Regions from separate parts of the Streptomyces sp. NPDC048565 genome, predicted to be linked through region 1. Evidence: riboswitches for the same ligand, from Rfam matches in the RefSeq annotation. Region 1 holds a riboswitch; each other region holds the start of a gene.

Region 1 (5,001 bases):
CGGACAAGCACTCCGCGGAGGAGTTCGCCGCCGAGCTCGAGCGATGCGGCGCCACGCTGGACGCCCACGCCGACCACCCGGGTGTCCGCGTCTCCCTCGAGGTCCCGGTCTCCCGGCTGACCAAGGCGCTCGGCCTGGTCGCCGAGGCCCTGCGGGCTCCTGCCTTCGCGGAGAGCGAGGTCGAGCGTCTGGTGGGCAACCGCCTCGACGAGATCCCGCACGAGCAGGCCAACCCGGCCCGGCGGGCCGCCAAGCAGCTCTCCAAGGAGCTCTTTCCCGCCACGGCACGGATGTCGCGTCCGCGCCTGGGCACGGAGGAGACGGTCCGGCGGATCGACGCCGCCGCCGTACGCGCCTTCTACGACGCCCATGTGCGCCCGTCCACGGCGACGGCGGTCGTCGTCGGTGACCTCACCGGGGTGGACCTGGACGCGCTGCTCTCCGAGACCCTCGGGGACTGGTCGGGCAACGCGGGCCAGGCCAGGCCGGTGCCTCCGATCACCGCGGACGACACCGGCCGTGTGGTCATCGTGGACCGCCCCGGAGCCGTCCAGACGCAGCTGCTGATCGGCCGTATCGGCGCGGACCGCCACGACAGCGTGTGGCCGGCCCAGGTGCTCGGCACGTACTGCCTGGGAGGCACCCTCACCTCCCGGCTGGACCGCGTGCTGCGTGAGGAGAAGGGCTACACCTACGGTGTCCGGGCCTTCGGACAGGTGCTGCGCTCGACGGCGCCCGGCTCCTCGTCCGGGACGACGGGCGCCGCGATGCTCGCGATCAGCGGCTCCGTCGACACGGAGTCCACCGGGCCCGCGCTCGACGACCTCTGGAAGGTCCTGCGCACCCTGGCGGCCGAGGGACTCACCGACGCCGAGCGTGAGACGGCCGTGCAGAACCTCGTGGGCGTCGCCCCGCTGAAGTACGAGACGGCGGCCTCCGTCGCCGGCACCCTGGCAGACCAGGTGGAGCAGCACCTCCCGGACGACTACCAGGCCGAGCTGTACGCACGCCTGGCCGGCACCGGCACGGTCGAGGCGACCGCCGCCGTGGTCAGTGCCTTCCCGGTCGACCGTCTGGTCACGGTCCTGGTCGGGGACGCCGCGCAGATCGCCGAGCCGGTGAAGGCGCTCGGCATCGGCGAGGTGTCGGTCGTCAGCGGCTGACGGAACGGGACATGACGGACCCCGGCGGGTGGTTTCCGCCGGGGTCCTGCTGTTTGTCTGATTTGTAGAGAAGTGCGGCGTTCATCCTGTGGGATGTGCGACAAAAGACCCTTTCCGTTTGGCGGCGCGAAGCGGCCCGCTCTAGCGTCGGCCCGGCTGTCCGCCGGACGAATGCCGCATCCGCGGCGCCGGACAGCCATCGCCGAGTCCCCGTCAGGCGCGAGCCTGGGGAGCCGGGGACCCATGAAGTCCCTGGGGTGAATCGGATCTCTGCGCCTCGTCGGAGGTGTGGAGGCCCGTAGGAGACCTTCCTGCTCCGAACCCGTCAGCTAACCCGGTAGGCGAGAAGGAAGGAAAGGACCAGCCCCTCCATGGCGTTCATCCGTGCCACCGGGAAGCACCGTGCCCCGAGCCGCCTGACGCGCAAGAGCGCCAAGGTCGCCGGCGTCGCCGCCCTGGCCACCACCGGCGTCATCGGCGCCACCGCCTCTCCGGCCCTCGCCGCTGACTCCCAGACCGTCACCGGTACCGGTCTGACCCAGACCGTCGCCCTCGACGCCACCCTCGCCGACCAGATCGCCGCCCAGGCGACGGCCCAGCAGCACCAGGCCGACGTCGCCGCGAAGGCCGCGGCCGAAGCGAAGGCCAAGGCGAAGGCGAAGGCGGAGGCCGAGCGCAAGGCCGAGGCCCGCGCCAAGGAGGTCGCCGAGGAGAAGGCGCGCGCCGCCCGCGCCGCCGAGCGTGCCCGGCTCAACGCCTTCCACCTCCCGGTCGCCGGCTCGCACGTCACCACCGGATACAAGTCCGGCGGCGCGCTCTGGTCCTCCGGCACGCACTCCGGCGTGGACTTCCAGGCCGCGTCCGGCACCTCCGTCGTCGCCGTCGGCGCCGGCACGGTCGTGGAGGCCGGCTGGGGCGGCGCGTACGGCAACAACATCGTGCTCAAGATGAAGGACGGCACGTACACCCAGTACGGCCACCTCTCCTCGATCGGCGTGTCCGTCGGTCAGGTCATCGGCTCGGGCGAGCAGATCGGCCTCTCCGGCTCGACCGGCAACTCCACCGGGCCGCACCTGCACTTCGAGGCCAGGACCACCCCCGCCTACGGCTCGGACATGGACCCCGTCGCCTACCTCCGCGCCCACGGCGTCCAGGTCTGACCCCACCCCGCCGCTCCCGACGGGGCGCGTGCCGCACTCCTCGCCGAGTGTCTCGACGGCCAAAAGATATCCATGGATTCCACCCCGCCATCGGAAATTCTGGCTGATTGCAATAGAGTCACGGAACAGGCGTCGATCGGCCGCGTTTCGCGGTGATTAAGGCGGAGGTTCGGACATGCGTATTCCCGCGCATTCGGTATGCACGGCAATCCGTGACGACATCGTCTCCGGTGTCTTCGAACGGGGCAGCCGCCTCACCGAAGAGGTGCTCGCGCGCCGCTACGGTGTCTCGCGTGTGCCCGTGCGCGAGGCACTGCGCACCCTGGAGTCCGAGGGGTTCGTCGTCACCCGCCGGCACGCCGGCGCCTGTGTCGCCGAGCCCACCGGGCAGGAGGCCGCCGACCTCCTGGAGATCCGCATGCTCCTGGAGCCCCTCGGCGCCGCCCGCGCGGCCCAGCGCCGCACCGAGGCGCATCTCAAGGTGCTCCGTGGCCTGGTCAAGCTGGGCCAGGAGCGCGTGCGTCGGGGGGAGGGGGAGGATCTGCGCGCCCTGGGAGGCTGGTTCCACGAGACGCTGGCGCAGGCCTCGGGGAGCCCCGCACTCATCGCGCTGCTCACCCAGCTCCGGCACAAGATCGCCTGGATGTACGCCGTCGAGCAGCCGCTGACCCCCGCGGACTCCTGGGCCGAGCACGGCGCCCTCGTCGACGCGGTGGCGCGCCGTGACGCGGAGCGGGCCAGGGCGCTCGCCGTCCAGCACGCGGAGCGGGCCACCGCGGCGCATCGGCTGCGGCGTACTCCGGGGCAGGCGGTGGGCGGCCGGACGGCGGGCGCCACCGGGGTGAGGACTTCGCAACACCCCGTCAACATCGCGGGAGCCCGCCATTAACAAAAGCGCCGTATACAAAGAGAGTAATTATCGCAGGGCTTTCTTTCTGCTGCCCTGATCCACGTTTTACCGGGCTCTGTGTGCGTCGTTGTGGAATACAGAAAGGCCGCGGCTCCCGGTGAGGGTGCCGCGGCCTTTCCGCAGAGAACTCCGTTGCGAAGCGACCGGAGTCAGACGGTCTCCGGGAGCTCCTCGAGCCCCTCGGCGACCAGCTTCGCCAGGCGGTCGAGGGCGGCCTCGGCGTTGTCGGCCTCGGATGCGAGCACGATCTCCTCGCCGCCCTGGGCTCCCAGGCCGAGCACCGCGAGCATGGAGGCGGCGTTCACCGGGTTGCCGTCGGCCTTGGCGATCGTCACGGGGACGCCGGAGGCCGTGGCGGCACGGACGAAGATGGAAGCGGGGCGGGCGTGCAGGCCCTCGGCCCAACCGACGTTGACGCGGCGCTCAGCCATGGTTCTGCCCTTCACGAAGCTATGGGTTGTCTAGACCAGTCTCTCATGCAGTGCGTACTGCTGTGCCCGCCACCGTCACCGGCCGCTCACCGCCCGTCGGCTCCCTCAGCGTGCCCCCGCCGAGGTCCCGCCGCGACCGGTGCCCCGGGTCGTAGTCTTGGCCCATGGAGCCCACTCCGGAGCAGAGTCCGCCTCACGTGTACCCCGACCACTGGGAGGCGGACGTGGTGCTCCGCGACGGCGGCACCGCGCGCATCAGGCCGATCACCACGGACGATGCCGAACGGCTGGTCAGCTTCTACGAGCAGGTGTCCGACGAGTCGAAGTACTACCGCTTCTTCGCGCCGTACCCGCGTCTGTCCGCCCGGGACGTGCACCGCTTCACCCATCACGACTACGTCGACCGGGTGGGACTGGCCGTCACGGTCGGCGGCGAGTTCATCGCCACCGTCCGCTACGACCGGATCGACGCGCGGGGCAGGCCCGCCTCCGCCCCGGCGGACGAGGCCGAGGTCGCCTTTCTCGTGCAGGACGCCCATCAGGGCCGCGGCGTGGCGTCCGCCCTTCTCGAACACATCGCGGCGGTGGCACGGGAGCGGGGCATCCGCCGCTTCGCCGCCGAGGTGCTGCCCGCCAACAACAAGATGATCAAGGTGTTCCGGGACGCCGGGTTCACCCAGCAACGCAGCTTCGAGGACGGCTCGGTCCACCTCACCCTCGACCTGGAACCCACAGCCAAGTCCCTCGCCGTCCAGCGCGCCCGTGAACAGCGGGCCGAAGCGCGGTCCGTCCAGCGGCTGCTGGCCCCCGGGTCCGTCGCGGTCATCGGCGTCGGCCGCACGCCCGGCGGAGTGGGCCGGACCGTGCTGCGCAACCTCCTCGGCTCCGGCTTCACCGGAGGCGCGTACGCGGTGAACACGTCGTTCGCCCCGGGCACCGGCACGGTCGAAGGGGCGTCCGCCCACCGCTCCGTGGGTGAGATCGGCGAGCAGGTCGACCTCGCGGTCGTCGCCGTCCCCGCCGACCGGGTGCCCGAGGTCGTCGCCGACTGCGGAGAACACGGGGTCCAGGGCCTGGTCGTCCTGTCCGCCGGTTACGCGGAGCGCGGCGCCGAAGGCAGGGAACGACAGCGGGAACTGGTCCGGCAGGCGCGCTCGTACGGCATGCGGATCATCGGTCCGAACGCCTTCGGCATCATCAACACCTCCGAGGCGGTACGCCTCAACGCCTCCCTCGCCCCCGAGTCGCCCGAGGCAGGGCGCATCGGACTCTTCACCCAGTCAGGCGCCATCGGGATCGCCCTCCTGTCGGGCCTGCACCGCAGGGGCGCAGGACTG
Region 2 (5,001 bases), on a different contig from region 1:
ACGGGAACCGGCCGCCAGCCACTTGCCGATGAGGGTCTCCGACTCACCGCCCTGGTTGCCGGGGATCCAGGCGCTGTAGGAGTCGGCGGTGTCGATGAAGTTACCGCCGGCCGCCGCGTACGCGTCGAGGACAGCGAAGGTCTGCTTCTCGTCGGCCGTCCAGCCGAAGACGTTGCCGCCGAGAGAGAGGGGGAAGACCTGGAGGCTCGAAGTACCGAGCGGGCGCAGAGATGTCATACCCCGCGACAACCAGCTGACCGAAACGGCTATTCCGGATGCGCGGCCCGCACCGGGCCCCTGAGGCCCGCACCTGGGGCGCGTTTCGAAAGTAGCGCCGTCCGCCCGAAGGGCGGGCCCCGCACCCGGTCGGCGCCTCACGATCCAGGCAGACCGGCGGCCCTGACGTCGGGGGGTCGTGCGTCAGGGCCGCCGGGGTTGCGGTGCGCCGGTTACCGGCGGTCGGGCTCCCAGCCGGGTGCGGCGCCGGGCTCCCGGCCTGGCGCGGCATCGGGCACCCGGCCGGGTGCCCACGTCAGGCTCTCGCCGAGGTCAGACCGTGAGGCCCTTGCTGCGCAGCCAGCTCATCGGGTCGATACCGGAGCCGTCCGCGGTGTGGACCTCCAGGTGGAGGTGCGGGCCGGTCACGTTGCCCGTGGCTCCGACGCGCCCGATGGTGTCGCCCGTGTTGACCTTCTGCCCTGCGGTGACGTCCATCGAGGACTGGTGGCAGTACCAGATCTCCGTGCCGTCATCGAGCTCCAGGACCGTGCGGTAGCCGTACGCGCCGGACCAGCCGGCCGACTTCACGGTGCCGCCGTGCACGGCCTTGACCGGCGTACCGGTCGGAGCCGCGAAGTCCAGCCCGGTGTGATGGCCGGACGACCACATCGAGCCGGCCTCGCCGAACGTCGAGGTGATGGTGTACGAGGAGGTCGGAATGGCGTAGCTGGCGGCGAGCTTGGCGAGGCGCTCGGCCTCGGCCTTCTTCTTCGCCGCCTCTTCGGCCGCCTTCTTCTTCGCGGCTGCCTTCGCCTCGGCCTCGCTCTGCTGCTTCGCCGCCTCGGCCGCTGCCGCCTCTTCAGCCGCCTTCTCCTGGGCGGCCTTGGCCTCGGCGTCTGCTCCGGCCTGCTGCTGCTCGGCCTGCTGGAGGATACGGGCGCGAAGGGCCTCGCCGGCGTCGGTGGCACCCTGGTCGGCCTCGGCGGCAGTGATGCCCGCGCTGGTCAACGGGGCGGCGGACTCGGCGACCGCCTCCTGGTCCGCAGAGGAGTCGTGGGACATGAACGCGCCGACGCCGGGAAGGGACTTGGCGTCGGGGAGGTTGTCCGCGATGGAATCGGGAAGAGAGATGGAGACCGGCGGCTTGCTCTGCGCAGTGGCCATGCCACCCGCACCGACGGCCGCGATGACGCCGACGCCGAGGACGGTGGAGCTACGGGCGAGACCGCGCTGCTTGGCCACGCGGTGCCGACCGCGTACGGGACGGATGGACTCCTCGTCGGGGTTCCATTCCCCCCATGTCCTGTCCTCATCACCGAAGCTGTCGGTCCTGAAGGATGACGGGGCCTCGGGGGCAGGCTTGTTGGACGCCACGTGGGCGCACTCCTTTCCTTCCTTCTCGCCTACCGGGTTAGCTGACGGGTTCGGAGCAGGAAGGTCTCCTACGGGCCCCTTCGTCTCTCGCGAGACGCAGGTGTCCGATTCACCCCATGTAGGTGGTTCCCCGGTTCCCTTGCGGAATTCGGCGCTGCGCGCGGTGCCGCCTCTGGCGGCGGCAGGTACAACCGCGCTGCGTTATCGAACGTTAATAGACACCCGGGCCCGATTCCAAGCTGTTCCCACAGATCAGTCACGACTCCGGCCTGGACTTTCATGGGTCAACCGGGCGCAAACGGGCGACTTGAGCGCACTCCGTCCGTCCGACAGTTTCTGACGGTACGTCAAATGTTATGCGCAGCGAGGTCCTTCGACTACCCACCGTCGCGACGGGTCATCCACCGTCCCGCCCCACGATCTTCACCGTCGTCCGCCGCTCCTGCTGACCGTGCGCGGGACGGCCGACCGCGAGGAGCGCCAGGTCGTCCGTCGACCTGCCCCCGGTGTGCAGCCGTACGTCGTCGGTGAGCGCGGACAGCAGCTCGTCGGGCCCCGGGAACAGCCGGCCGCGCAGCCGGGCCGCCGGGTCGTAGAAGACGCCCTTCGCGTTCCGCGCCTCGGAGAGCCCGTCGGTGAACGCCAGGAACATCGACCCGGCAGGCAGCGTCCACTCGTCCGCCCGGTCGGGCCACGTGCCGAGCCCCATCCCGAGGGGCAGCGCGGGCGCCGACGGCGTCAGCACGTCGAGCGACCCGTCCCCGTGCAGCACGAGCGGCTCCGGATGCCCGCGGTTGATGACCCGCAGCGTCTCCGATCCGGACGGGATCTCCGCGATGACGGCGGTCACGAAGCCCTCCACCGTGTCGAACCCGCCCCGCCGCGAGCCCTCACGCGCCAGCGCCCGCTCCAGCCGCTGGACCACCGCCTCGAGCGACAGATCCCGCTCGGCGGCCTCCCGGAACGCCCCGATCACGACGGACACCGCCCCCACGGCGTCCAGCCCCTTGCCCCGTACGTCCCCGAGGACCAGGCGCACCCCGAACGGCGTGTCCGCTACGGCGTACAGGTCGCCGCCGACGAACTCGTCCGCCTGGGCCGCCTCGTACCGCGCCGCGACCAGCAGCCCGCCGACCCGGTCCTCGGGCCTCGGGAGCACCGCACGCATCGCGGTCTCCGCGATGACCCTGGCCGAGGCCAGCTGCTCGTTCATACGGCGCACGACGCGGTTGATGAGAAGGGACAGCACGGAGACGGTGACCAGGGTGAACAGGTCGGTGAGCGGCACGACCTCGCCGAGCGCGCCGGACGAGATCCGGATGACCAGCACCACGAGGGTCGCTGCCATGCCGATACGCGCGGTGCCGCCCGGCGAGAAGAAGGGGGCGGCGATCAGCGGGGCCGCGGCGAAGAGCGGCACAGCGGTGACCTCGGTCGGCGTCGCGAAGTCGAAGATCACACCGGCGCAGATCATCAGGACGGGCAGCACCCGCACGAACCGCCGGGAACGGGAGTTCCCGACCGTGCTGCCCCGCCGTTCGTCCCGCTTCCCCACCTGTTTGCTCCTGCCCGCTCCGCCCACGGGTGCGGACGGTACCGCGCCCCACCCAGGCTGGCCGGAGCCGCGCCGAACGGCGACTCGCCATCGGCCAAAGGGAGGAGCGCGCCGGAGCCCCGTCCCCCGGTGGTCAGTCGGAGAGCCGGCGCTGCGCGTAGAGCGTCAGTGCGTCCCGTACGAAGACGGCGGTTCCGTCCCCGTGGCGATCGTAGTTCCTCCCGAAGCGGGAATCGGCGACGTACATCTCCGCGATGCCGGCCACGTAAGCCCGCGTGACCTCCATGGTCACCGACAGCCACTCGCAGTGCCGTCGCGCGATGTCCTGCACCGCGTCGTCACCCGCCGCCAGACCGGCCGCCCTGGCCTCTCCGTAATCCCGGGCGATGGCCTCGTGCACACCCTGGAACCCGGCGCGTTCCTCCTCGCTCAGCCCGCGCCACCACCGGCCGCCGCGCTCGTACGCCTCCTTGCCCCAGCGCTCGGTGACTTCCTGCTCGTACGCCGTGTGGTCGAAGCCGTCGAACACTTCCTCCGCCATGATGTGCTCCCCTTTCTCGGTCCTGTCGAGAGTGGTCCGCACCGAGGCGATCTGCCGCCCGATGCGCTCACGCTCCTGCTCCAGCAGCCGCAGATGGGCCCGGAGCGCCACGCCGGTGTCCCGCTGCCCCTCCAGCACGTCCTTGATCGCGGGCAACGAGAGCCCCAGCTCCCGCAGCAGCAGAATGCGCTGGAGTCCGACCAGGGCCTCCTGGTCGTAATAGCGGTAGCCGTTGGCACCCGTGCGGCTCGGCGCGAGGAGACCGATGTCTCCGTAGTGCCGGAGGGTCCGGCTCGTGGTGCCTGCCCGCTTGGCGATTTCCTGGATCGACCACTCCATGCCGGAAACGCTAGAGGTTTACGTAACGTCAAGGTCAAGCCCTGCACCGGCGGCCGGGTGACGGCACATGTCGCGGCGGCCGGGTGGCGGCATACGACAGAGGCCCGGATCCTCGAAAGGATCCGGGCCTCTGTCTTCAGTAGCGGGGACAGGATTTGAACCTGCGACCTCTGGGTTATGAGCCCAGCGAGCTACCGAGCTGCTCCACCCCGCGCCGTTGTGATGCCAACTCTACGCCATCCGGGACGGCGCTCCGACCATTGATGGCCGCCGATCCCCCACCCCCTCCCCGACGGCAACCCCCCGGCCCCGACGTGGTGCACCAACTCATACTTCACACCGCGAAGTTGTCAGGCACGGTGGCGTACCCAAAGGTGGGCACACCTCCCGATCCAGCGTCTCGCCTGCATGGAGAAAGAATCCTCCACCGCGCCGCAGGGCTGACCCCTCGCGTCGTGCCTTCCGCCGGGCCGGGGCCCGGCGCGCGGGGCGTCCTGGACGGCGGCGGACAACCCGTATGTCCGCGCCCTCTTCCACGCAAACCAGAACATCGAGCCCTCGGCGCACCGCCGGCCGTCACGCCGGGCGCGCAATACCGAGGGAAAGCCGTGCTGGGAGGGTTACAGTCTGCATGCACCGCACGATGATCCGGACGCCCCCGGAGCGGCGCGGCACCGGTGGCGGCGTCTCTTCGCCCCACTGGTCGGGACCGGTCCGGCTTGTATCGCGGCGACTCGGTCACTGGGCTCTCACCACACACCTACGTACAGGACACCCGAGATGACCGACACGTCTGCCCGCACGACCCAGCGGCGCTCCGACGGCACGTCCGCCGCCGCGACCGCCGACACGGGCACCGCGGCGCCGCTGCCCACTCCGCAGTACGCGGGTCTGTTCGTCGAGCCCGACCTGCCGCCGGTCCCCGACGAACACGAATGACCGGGCGGCGGCAGCCGTACCCGGCCCGAGCGCC
Region 3 (5,001 bases), on a different contig from region 1:
CAGGTCGTCACCGACGATCTGCACCTGGGAGCCCAGCCGGTCGGTGATGACCTTCCAGCCGGCCCAGTCGTCCTCGTACAGCGGGTCCTCGATGGAGACCAGCGGGTACGCGGCGACGAGCTCCTCGTAGTACTCGGTCATCTCGGCGGCCGAGCGGGACTTGCCCTCGAACTCGTAGACGCCGTCCTTGTAGAACTCGGACGCGGCGACGTCGAGCGCGAGCGCGATGTCGCGGCCCGGGACGTAACCGGCCTCCTTGACGGCCTCGAGGATGAGGTCGAGGGCGGCGCGGTTCGACTCGAGGTTCGGGGCGAAGCCGCCCTCGTCACCGAGACCGGTGGACAGGCCCTTGGTCTTCAGGACCTTCTTCAGCGTGTGGTAGACCTCCGCGCCCCAGCGCAGGGCCTCGGAGAACGACTCGGCGCCGATCGGCGCGATCATGAACTCCTGGATGTCCACGTTGGAGTCGGCGTGCGAGCCGCCGTTCAGGATGTTCATCATCGGAACGGGCAGCAGGTGCGCGTTCGGGCCGCCGAGGTAGCGGAACAGCGGGAGGTCGGACGCCTCGGACGCGGCGTGCGCCACGGCCAGCGAGACGCCGAGGATGGCGTTGGCGCCGAGGGAGCCCTTGTTCTCTGTCGCGTCCAGGTCGAACATCGCCTGGTCGATGAGACGCTGCTCGGTGGCGTCGTAGCCGACGAGCTCCGGGCCGATCTGCTCGATCACGGCGAGGACGGCCTTCTCGACGCCCTTGCCCTGGTAGCGGTTGGGGTCACCGTCGCGAAGCTCAATGGCCTCGAACGCACCGGTGGAGGCGCCGGACGGAACAGCAGCACGTCCCGTGCTGCCGTCGTCGAGGCCAACCTCGACCTCGACCGTGGGGTTACCCCGGGAGTCGAGGATTTCCCTGGCTACGACGACGTCGATGGACGGCACGAGGCATCTCCTTCTGGGATCTGACACTGGTTGTGCAGGGTCACTGTGGCCTTGCGCCACGAGCCTAACCGGCTCGTGGCGCTCCGTCGGCCGTGCGCCCGTCTCCTGGGACGAAAAAGGACCCAAGGATCCACATTCCGGGCAAAGCTCAAAAATTCTACGGCGAGCGACCGTCGGCCCGGCGTGCGGGGGGTCAGCACGCCGGGCCGGGTCTCCGGGGCAGGAGGAACACCCCGGGCTGTTTCCGACTCCTTCGGATGGAGCCGCTCGCCTACTTCAGGTGGAGCTGCTGCCCCGGGAAGATCAGGTCGGCGTCGTCGACGATGTCGTCGTTGAGCTTGAAGAGCTTCTCCCAGCCGCCGTCGACCTTCTTCGCACCGGCGATCTTGCTGAGGGTGTCGCCGGCCTTCACCTTGTACTCGCCGTCACCCTTCTCGACCTTGTCGCCGGTCGGCGTGGTGACGGTCTTCTCGGGGGCGGCGCGCTTCTCGCTGCGCGTGGTGGGCTGCTCGGCCGTGCGCTCCTGCGTGGCCTGCGGGTCCGTGTCGCCGTTCTTCGCGGAGGAGCCGGTGTCGACGCCCGGGTCCACACCGTCGTTCGTCAGACCGCCGGCTCCGGCGCAGGACCAGGCACCCGGGCCCTGGATGTCGAGGAGCTTCTCGGCGGCGGCTATCTGCTGGTCCTTGGTGGCCAGGTCGGCGCGGGAGGCGTACTGCGTGCCGCCGGCGGCCGCCCAGCTGGACTGCGAGAACTGCAGACCGCCGTAGTAGCCGTTGCCGGTGTTGATGGACCAGTCGCCACCCGACTCGCACTGGGCGACGGCGTCCCAGGTGTCGACGGAGGCGGCGGAGGCACCGGTCGCACCCATCAGCGGGACGGCGACAGCGGCGCCGGCGACACCGGCCAGGGTGGCGACACGGACGGCCTTGGACGGGCGACGGTGCTTGCCCTTGCTGGAAAGCAGCATGGTTCTCCTCACCGACGCCTACGAGGTGAGCTGTCGGGTTCGGGCTGTGAGTGTGCCCGGTCGTCCTACTCGCGGACGACTTCACCCCTAGCCGCACTCCACCCGTCTTCCGACGGCCGGGTCCGGCGCTTACCTGGGTCCCCCGCTCCTGCCTACGGCGCTTTACGCGTCGGTTCCCTTCGGCCGACGGCAGGATTCGGCGTGACGGTCGAAGGTGCCCGCGGTGCGAGCGGCTCCGACCGTAAACACACGCAACCCCCACATTCAAAGATGGACATAACGACCAATCAGCCCGTACCGGTCCGCCCAGATGGACCGTTTTCGCAGGTCGGAGCCAAAATGGACGGACCGGACGGACCGGGCGCCGCAGTTGAAGCAAAGAGACCCATGTCTCACTTACACATAAGTGGACATAGGCCTCTGAACTACCCCTGATTTTGGGGCGTTTTCCCGTTTTTGATCACTTGAGGCCGAGGAGATCCAGGCTCTGGCCGGGAAGGATCAGGTCCGGGTCGGAACCCAGCTCGTCCCTGTTGGCCTCGTAGAGCGCCGTCCAGCCACCGGAGAGGTCCTGCGCCTCGGCGATCGCCCAGAGGTTGTCGCCCTCGCGGACGGTGTACGCCCCCTCGGCGCCCTGACGCGCGTCGGATTCGCCGCGCGAGGCGTGCCGGCCGGACTCGCGCCCGTCACCCTGCTCCGCGCCCGCCTCGGGGGCCGGGGTGCCGCGGTGCTTGCCGGCCTTCGCCCCGTCATCCTTCGACGTGTCGGAGGAGCCGGTGGCCTCCGGGGACGGAGTCGCGGACGGTGAGGCGCCCGCTTCGTCGTCCTCGTCCGAGCCGCTGCCCTTGTCCGTCGCGTCGCCGGAAGCGTCCTTGCCCGCCTCGCCCTTCGCATCGGATTCGTCCGAGTCATCCGAGTCGCCGGATCCATCCGTTTCGTCCGCAGGGTCCGCGGAGTCCGCCGGGTCCGTCGCCTCGGACGAGGGGGTTTCGGACGGGGTCGCCGTGTCCGAGGGGTCTGCGGAGGACTCGTCGCCCGGGTCCACCCCCGGCAGCGTCCCGTCCAGGGCGAGCCCGGAGATCACCGCGCAGCTGGACCATGCCTGCGGGCCCTTGTCGTCCAGCACCTTCTCGGCGACCGCGATCTGCTGCGAGCGGCTGGCGAGGTCGGCGCGGGACGCGTACTCGGTGCCGCCGTAGTCGAACCAGGTGTCCTGCGAGAACTGCAGGCCGCCGTAGCGGCCGTTGCCGAGGTCGGCACTCCACACGCCACCACTCTCGCATTCGGCGACCCGGTCCCAGGTCGACGCGTCAGCGGCCTGCGCGCCACCGGCGCCGAGGAGCGGGATGGCAATGGCCGACCCGGTGACGCCTGCGGCGACGACGATGGCGGGTGCCTGGCGAGGGCGGCGGTGTCTGCCGTTCGCGGAGCCCATGGGATTGCCTTCCGTGTGACTGACATGTGACGGGTGAGTCGAACGGTGAACCTAGCCGTACTCGAACGTGTGTCACAAGTCGATGCAGCGGAGATCACGTCAAAGTCACAGAGTTGACTGATTGTCACCTTTCTCGGTCGGATCCCCGGGAGTGAACTCCACGGGAAGTGTGCGCAGTCCACGCATGATGAGCCCGCCGCGCCAGCGCAAATCGGCAGGTTCCGCAGCGAGCCGCAGGTCGGGGAGGCGCCTGAGCAGTGTCGCCAGGGCCGCCTGCCCCTCCAGCCGGGCCAGCGGCGCCCCCAGGCAGTAGTGAATGCCGTGCCCGTATCCGAGGTGCTGATTGTCACTCCGCGCAAGGTCCAGGGTGTCCGCATCCTGGAACCGCTCCGGGTCCCGGTCGGCGGCGGCCAGCACCACGAGGACCGGGTCCCCGGCCGCGATGTCCTGCCCTCCCAGCCTCACGGGCTCGGTGGCGTAACGCCATGTCGCGAGCTCCACCGGACCGTCGTAGCGCAGCAGCTCCTCGATCCCGGTGGCGAGCAGTTCGGTCTCCCCCGCGGCCAGCGAGCGCTCCAGGCGCTCACGCTGCGAGGGGTTGCGCAGCAGCGCGTAGGTGCCGTTGCCGATGAGGTTCACGGTCGTCTCGAAGCCGGCGAAAAGGAGGATGAAGGCCATCGCCGCCGCCTCGTTCTCGCTGAGGTGCTCACCGTGGTCGCTCGCCCGGATCAGCCCGGAGATCAGGTCGTCGCCGGGATTCTCCCTTTTACGGTGGATGAGTTCGGCGAGATAGCCGCGCATCTTCTTGACCGACCTGGCCACCCCGCCACGCGGCCCGCCGCCGTGCCGGATCATCATGCCGGCCCAGTCGCGGAAGTCGTCCTGGTCCTCCCGGGGCACGCCCAGCAGGTCACAGATCGCGTAGATGGGCAGGGGGAACGCGAAGTCATGGATGAGGTCCGCCTTCCCCTCCTCGATGAACGAGTCGATGAGGCGGTCCGTCAGCTCCTGCACACGCGGCGCGAACTCGGCGACCCGGCGCGGAGTGAACGCCTTGGAGACGAGCCGGCGCAGCCGGGTGTGGTCGGGCGGGTCGATGTTCAGCAGATGCGTCATCAGCTCCGCCTTGCGCTCGCCAGGAATGCCCGTCTTGCCCTTGGCGTTCGCGGAGCCCGCGTGGTGGGCCGGGTTCTTGGAGAGCCGGGTGTCGGCGAGTGCCTGCCTGGCATCGGCGTAACGGGTCACCAGCCAGGCCTCCACACCGCTCGGCAGCTGCGTGCGGTGCACGGGGCTGTGCTCGCGGAGCCAGGCGTAGGCGGGGTACGGGTCGGTGGCGAACTCCCAGGTGAAGAGTTCGGGTGCGGGTGAGGCTTCGGGGGCGTGTGCGGCCTCCGGTGCCGGATGAGGTGCCGCGTCGGGTGCGGGGGTCTTCCCGGGGCAGTCGTTCACTCCTCGACGCCGTCGGGAGCGGCCCCGGGACCGCCGAGGCCCTCAGCCGTCCGGATCGCGTCCCGGTAGGCGCGGGCGGCCTCCCGCAGGGCGGCCTCGGGGTCGGTGCCGTCCTGCTCGGCCCGTACGGCGATAGCGAGCAGCTGGTGGCCGACGCCCCCGCCTTCCGGGAGCGGGGCGTCGAGGCCCGCCGTGCGCACCCTGCTGCCGAGCT
Region 4 (5,001 bases), 130 kb from region 1:
CGGGCCACGCCGCGGATACCCACACAGGCGCGGCAGAACCGGATCGGGTCGGCTACCCACCGAGCATGGCTGAAAATCGACGACGCTTGCGTGTCGGCCGTGTAAACACTTTGCTTGTTTTTGCTCGATAGGCCCGGCTAACATGCAGAATTGAACAAGCGGGCGTCGGTTTCACCCAGCCCCGCCCCACCAGATGCGCGTAGCAGCGGAAGCGGAGTGCGGACATGTCGCATGTCGAGACCGAGACAGCCGGCCAGCCCGAGTGCTGGCGCCGCGCCGCGGAGGTCGCTGCCGACCGGAAGGCGGCTCTGCCCGCCCCCGGTGAGCGCATCGCCGTCGTCGGCTGCGGGACGTCGTATTACATGGCCCAGGCGTACGCCTCGCTCCGCGAGGAATCCGGGCAGGGCGAGTCGGACGCGTACGCCGCCTCGGAGTTCCCCACGGGGCGCGCGTACGACCGGGTCGTCGCGCTGACGCGCTCGGGTACGACGACGGAGGTGCTCGGTCTGCTGACGCGGCTGCGTGGCACCACCCGGACCGTCGCGGTGACCGCCGACCCGAAGACCCCGGTGATGGCCGCCGCGGACGATGTGGTCGTCCTCGACTTCGCCGACGAGCGGTCCGTGGTCCAGACGAGGTTCGCGACCACCGCGCTGACCCTGTTCCGCGCCCATCTGGGGCTGCACACCGAGGACGTCGTACGGGACGCGGAGACCGCTCTGGCCGAGCCGCTGCCCGAAGGGCTTCTGGAGTGCGGCCAGTTCAGCTTCCTGGGGCGCGGCTGGACGGTCGGGCTCGCCAACGAGGCGGCGCTGAAGATGAAGGAGGCGTCCCTGTCCTGGACCGAGTCGTATCCGGCGATGGAGTACCGGCACGGGCCCATCAGCATCGCCACGGCCGGGACGGCGACCTGGATGTTCGGCACCGCTCCGGAGGGGCTGCGGGAACAGGTGCTTGCGACCGGGGCCCGCTGGGTGGAGAGCGGACTGGACCCGCTGGCCGACCTGGTCCGGGTGCAGCGGCTGGCGATCGCCCGCGCGGCGGCCCGTGGCCTCGACCCCGACCTGCCGCGCCATCTGACCCGGTCGGTGGTGCTGGACGCGGCCGACGGAGCCTGAAGGCCGTCATGGCACGCCGCGCACCGGGCCGACGAGCGGTCCGGTGCGCGGCGGGGTGAGCGTGGAGGTCAGGCCTCCTCTTCGAAGTGGGCGTCCAGCGCCGCGTCGAGCTCGGCCGTCCACACCTTGAGGTCGCTCCGGGCCCCGGCCTCGACCTCGGCGTTGAACCAGCGGCGGTTCGACAGGTGGACCGTCACGGTGAACCGGCGTCCGAAGCGGCCGGTCCTGACCTCGACCGCGCCGATCTCGACCCAGTCGAACTCCGCCTCCTGGTCGTCGAGCCGGAAGCGGACACCTTCGGCGTCCACTCTGATGGACCCGCGCCGGTCGCTGACCTCGAAGACGGGGCCGTCCTCGCCATCGCCACTTCCGCTCGCCGCCTCGGCCTCGGCCTCGGGGGTGACTTCGGAGGCGGCCGCGTCGTCCGAGGTACCGGAACTCTCCGTGGCCGCGTCGCCGTCCTGGCTCGCGTCGCCGTCCTGGCTCGTGTCGCCGTGCTGGCTCGTGTCGCCGTCCCCGCTGTTGTCGCCGTCCGGCCTGGAACCGTCCACGACCCCGTCAGCCGCCTCCGTGGCGAGCGCCTCCGAGACCGTGACCTCCCCGGCCTCCTCAGCCTCCCCTGTCGTCTCCTCGGGCCGCTGGGACGTCTCCTCCTCCGCTTCCGGTTCCGCCTCCGTCCGCGCGGGGGCAGGGGCCGTCAGGCCGGGGATGTACGCCGGATCTGTGCCCGCGGCGAACTCTGGCTTGGTGTTCGAATCTATGCGCTGCTCCACGGCGGGCAGTATGGACGACGAACCTGTACGAGACCAGTCAACCGGGCCCCGACCGGCCTGTCGGCGGGTCGGGGCCCGGCCGTGACACCGCCGTACGGTGCATCCGGACCCGGCAGGCACCGGAAAACGGACGACGGGTGGTGCGGGTTCCGCCGAACCCGCACCACCCGTCACTTCTGTCCCTCTGTCACACACCCGTGCGCCAGCGGTCCCGCCTCGGGCAGGACTCAGTAGGCCCCGAAGACGTTGTCGATGGAGCCGTACTTGTCCGCGGCGTAGTTGCACGCGGCAGTGATGTTGGCGACCGGGTCGTAGCTGTCCGTCGACGTACCGTCCACGTGGTACGCCTGGAAGGTCGGGTCGATGACCTGCAGCAGGCCCTTGGACGGGATGCCCGCGGCGGCGTTCGAGTCCCAGTTGTTGATGGCCTGGGGGTCGCCCGCCGACTCGCGGATGATGTTGCGGTGGATGCCCTCGTAGCTACCGGGGATGCCGTGCTCGGCCATGACGGCGAGCGACTCCTGGATCCAGCCGTCGAGGTCGTCGGTGTACGAGACCGGCTCGGCGGCGGGCGTGCCCTCCGCGGCGAGGTTGGTGCTCGTACGCTCCGAGCGGTCGGCGCGGTCAGCGCTCTGCTCGGCACGGTCCGACGAAGCAGAGGCCTTGGATTCGGCCTTGGGGGCCTTGTCCGCCTTGTCGGCGGACTTGCTCTCGGCCTTGGCACCAATGGTCAGCTTCAGACCGGGGTGAATCAGGTCGGGGTTTCCGCCGACAGCCTTCTGGTTGTCCTCGTACAGGGCCTTCCAGCCACCGCTCACGGAATGCTCGCGGGCGATCTTTGCAAGAGTGTCACCCAAGATCACGGAATACGTACCGGACTCGGACTTCTGCGCGGCAATTCCCTTGCCGGTCGCGGCAGTCGACGTCGCCGCCTTTTCCACGGCGGCCGGCTGGGCCGGGGCTGCGAAGGCGCCGGTCGCACCGATCACAGGGAGGGCCAGGGCGGCTCCGCCCGTGCTCACGGCGATGATGCCGCGGGTGAGCGAACTGGCCCTGGAACGACGGTGCTTAGCGATTTCGGGCATGCTGAATTCCTCTCCGTCGCCTACGAAGTGAGCTGTCGGGTTCGAGCTGGAGATGCCCGGCCGCATACGAATGCGACTTCACCCCGAGCCGCTCCGGTAACCGGATCGGCGCTTACTTGGGTCCCCCGCTCCTGCCGTACGAGAAGTAGTCGGGTAACCGGACGGCGGCAGGATTCGGCGTTCCGCCCGGAGTGATGGCGACCGTAGGCGAGAAATAGGGAAAGGAACAAGCCTGGCGCGGTGATCACAATTCATCCGCAAGATCAATTCTCGGGAATTCATGTAATCCACCCCACACGGCGCCACCCATTCCTCTTGGCGCAGAAGGGAACCGACCGCCGAGCTGCTGCGTCCGGAGCGCATGAGGTGACGCTGGTCACGGAGTCCGATTCGGGCGATTTGCTCCCGAGCGAAGGCCCCAGGTCACACGAAATGGCCTTTTATGGATTACGGGATCAATTTCTAAAACTAACTCAAAACGGGCATACGACTCATGAATGACGCCTTCGGGCATACCGAGAGCGTTCGCGTGGAACCGATCCGCCCATGACGCAAAACCCTCGCCCCTCGGCCCCTCGGATCACCGTTCTGCCCGTCCAGCCCGGGGACCCGCCCTTCCGGGTCGTGGAGATCGACGGCGAGGTGATCGGAAGCGCCACGGCCATGACGGACGTGCTCATCGCAGCCGCCGCGGCCGGCATCACGGTCCATGACCTCGACGACCCTGCGACCGTCCGATGGGTGGGTGGGGGCAAGCTCAGCTGGAAGCCGCACTGAGAGGAGGCGGCGGCGGGCCTGGGGCTTGCGGGCCGTCGGCCGGCACGAGAAGCCGGCCACCACGAAGTACAGCCACCGGACGAAGCGGCCACGACGAAAAGCGGTCCGGCGCGAGAACGCGCCGGACCGCCTCGGTTGTCCGCCCGGTGTCAGCCCTCGATCCGGATGGCCAACGCCGGACAGACGGCCGCGGCCTGCTGGACGTCCTCGGCCCGGGCCGAGGACGGTGCGGGGTTCAGCAGGACGGCTATCCCGTCGTCGTCCTGGTCGAACACGTCATCGGCGGCGACCACGCACTGCCCGGACGCCACGCACTTGTCCTGGTCCAGGGTCACTTTCATGAGCACTCCTTCGTCGTCGGTGTCGCTGCGTGGCGGGGGCGGGGGGTGCGGCGGTGAGAGGTCACCAGGCCACGGGCAGTTCGTGGACGCCGTAGACCGACCCGTCGTGCTTGAAGGGCAGGTCCTCGATGCGGGCGTCCAGCCGCAGGGTGGGGATACGGCGGTAGAGGGTGCTGTAGACGACCTGGAGCTCCAGACGGGCCAGCGGCTGGCCGACGCACTGATGGACGCCGAAGCCGAAGGCCACATGACGCCGTGCGTCGCGCCTGACGTCCAGCCGGTCAGGATCGGCGAAGACCTCGGGGTCACGGTTGCCGATGTCGTTCGGCACAACGATCCCCTCACCTGCCCGGATAACCTCGCCGGCGATCTCGATGTCCTCCAGAGCCACGCGGCGGCGCCCCGTGTGGGTGATGTTGAGATAGCGCAACAGCTCCTCGACGGCGCCGGCGACCACCTTGGGGTCCTCGGTCTCGCGCAGCAGGGCGAGCTGATCGGGGTGTTCGAGCAGGGCGAGGGTACCCAGAGCGATCATGTTCGCCGTGGTCTCGTGACCGGCGAGCAGCAGGAGTACGCCCATCTCCGCCGCTTCCCGGCGGGACAGCTCTCCGGCCCCGACCCGGGTACCGAGCCCCGACAGGAGGTCGTCCGCGGGCCGGGCGATCTTGTGCCCCATCAGCTCGTCCAGATAGCCGATCAGATTGTCGTGGGCCGCGGCCCGCACCTCGGGGTCCGCTGTGCGGCGGATGAGAGTGCCGCTGTTCTGCTGGAAGAAGTCGTGGTCGGAGTAGGGCACTCCGAGCAGTTCGCAGATGACGAGTGAAGGGACCGGTAGGGCGAACGCCTGGACGAGGTCGGCCCTCGGGGGCCCGGCCAGCATGGTGTCGATCAGCCCGTCCACGATCTT

The links. Region 1 has a riboswitch for cyclic di-AMP ahead of AB0C75_RS09755 (M23 family metallopeptidase). Riboswitches for the same ligand answer to the same signal wherever they lie in the genome.
Region 2: it holds a riboswitch for cyclic di-AMP, as region 1 does, so the genes downstream of both, AB0C75_RS04310 (M23 family metallopeptidase) here and AB0C75_RS09755 (M23 family metallopeptidase) in region 1, are expected to answer to the same signal.
Region 3: it holds a riboswitch for cyclic di-AMP, as region 1 does, so the genes downstream of both, AB0C75_RS12255 (transglycosylase family protein) here and AB0C75_RS09755 (M23 family metallopeptidase) in region 1, are expected to answer to the same signal.
Region 4: it holds a riboswitch for cyclic di-AMP, as region 1 does, so the genes downstream of both, AB0C75_RS10325 (LysM peptidoglycan-binding domain-containing protein) here and AB0C75_RS09755 (M23 family metallopeptidase) in region 1, are expected to answer to the same signal.

What each region holds. Positions count from the first base shown of each region.
Region 1 covers NZ_JBEZIH010000006.1:80,976-85,976, forward strand. Annotated here, with positions in the region: gene AB0C75_RS09750 (pitrilysin family protein) at 1-1,163, shown strand, start outside; cyclic di-AMP (ydaO/yuaA leader) riboswitch at 1,354-1,522, shown strand; gene AB0C75_RS09755 (M23 family metallopeptidase) at 1,535-2,323, shown strand; gene AB0C75_RS09760 (GntR family transcriptional regulator) at 2,499-3,212, shown strand; gene AB0C75_RS09765 (HPr family phosphocarrier protein) at 3,383-3,664, opposite strand; gene AB0C75_RS09770 (GNAT family N-acetyltransferase) at 3,829-5,001, shown strand, end outside.
Region 2 covers NZ_JBEZIH010000002.1:431,934-436,934, reverse strand. Annotated here, with positions in the region: gene AB0C75_RS04315 (aldo/keto reductase) at 1-237, opposite strand, end outside; gene AB0C75_RS04310 (M23 family metallopeptidase) at 550-1,593, opposite strand; cyclic di-AMP (ydaO/yuaA leader) riboswitch at 1,605-1,757, opposite strand; gene AB0C75_RS04305 (PP2C family protein-serine/threonine phosphatase) at 1,991-3,148, opposite strand; gene AB0C75_RS04300 (MerR family transcriptional regulator) at 3,282-4,028, opposite strand; tRNA gene AB0C75_RS04295 (tRNA-Met) at 4,169-4,242, opposite strand; gene AB0C75_RS04290 (hypothetical protein) at 4,809-4,967, shown strand.
Region 3 covers NZ_JBEZIH010000008.1:56,795-61,795, forward strand. Annotated here, with positions in the region: gene eno (phosphopyruvate hydratase) at 1-936, opposite strand, end outside; gene AB0C75_RS12255 (transglycosylase family protein) at 1,208-1,903, opposite strand; cyclic di-AMP (ydaO/yuaA leader) riboswitch at 1,904-2,073, opposite strand; gene AB0C75_RS12260 (transglycosylase family protein) at 2,364-3,338, opposite strand; gene AB0C75_RS12265 (cytochrome P450) at 3,444-4,787, opposite strand; gene AB0C75_RS12270 (nucleoside triphosphate pyrophosphohydrolase) at 4,784-5,001, opposite strand, start outside.
Region 4 covers NZ_JBEZIH010000006.1:210,474-215,474, reverse strand. Annotated here, with positions in the region: gene AB0C75_RS10335 (sugar isomerase) at 225-1,118, shown strand; gene AB0C75_RS10330 (hypothetical protein) at 1,187-1,891, opposite strand; gene AB0C75_RS10325 (LysM peptidoglycan-binding domain-containing protein) at 2,119-2,976, opposite strand; cyclic di-AMP (ydaO/yuaA leader) riboswitch at 2,981-3,166, opposite strand; gene AB0C75_RS10320 (hypothetical protein) at 3,523-3,753, shown strand; gene AB0C75_RS10315 (ferredoxin) at 3,903-4,094, opposite strand; gene AB0C75_RS10310 (cytochrome P450) at 4,156-5,001, opposite strand, start outside.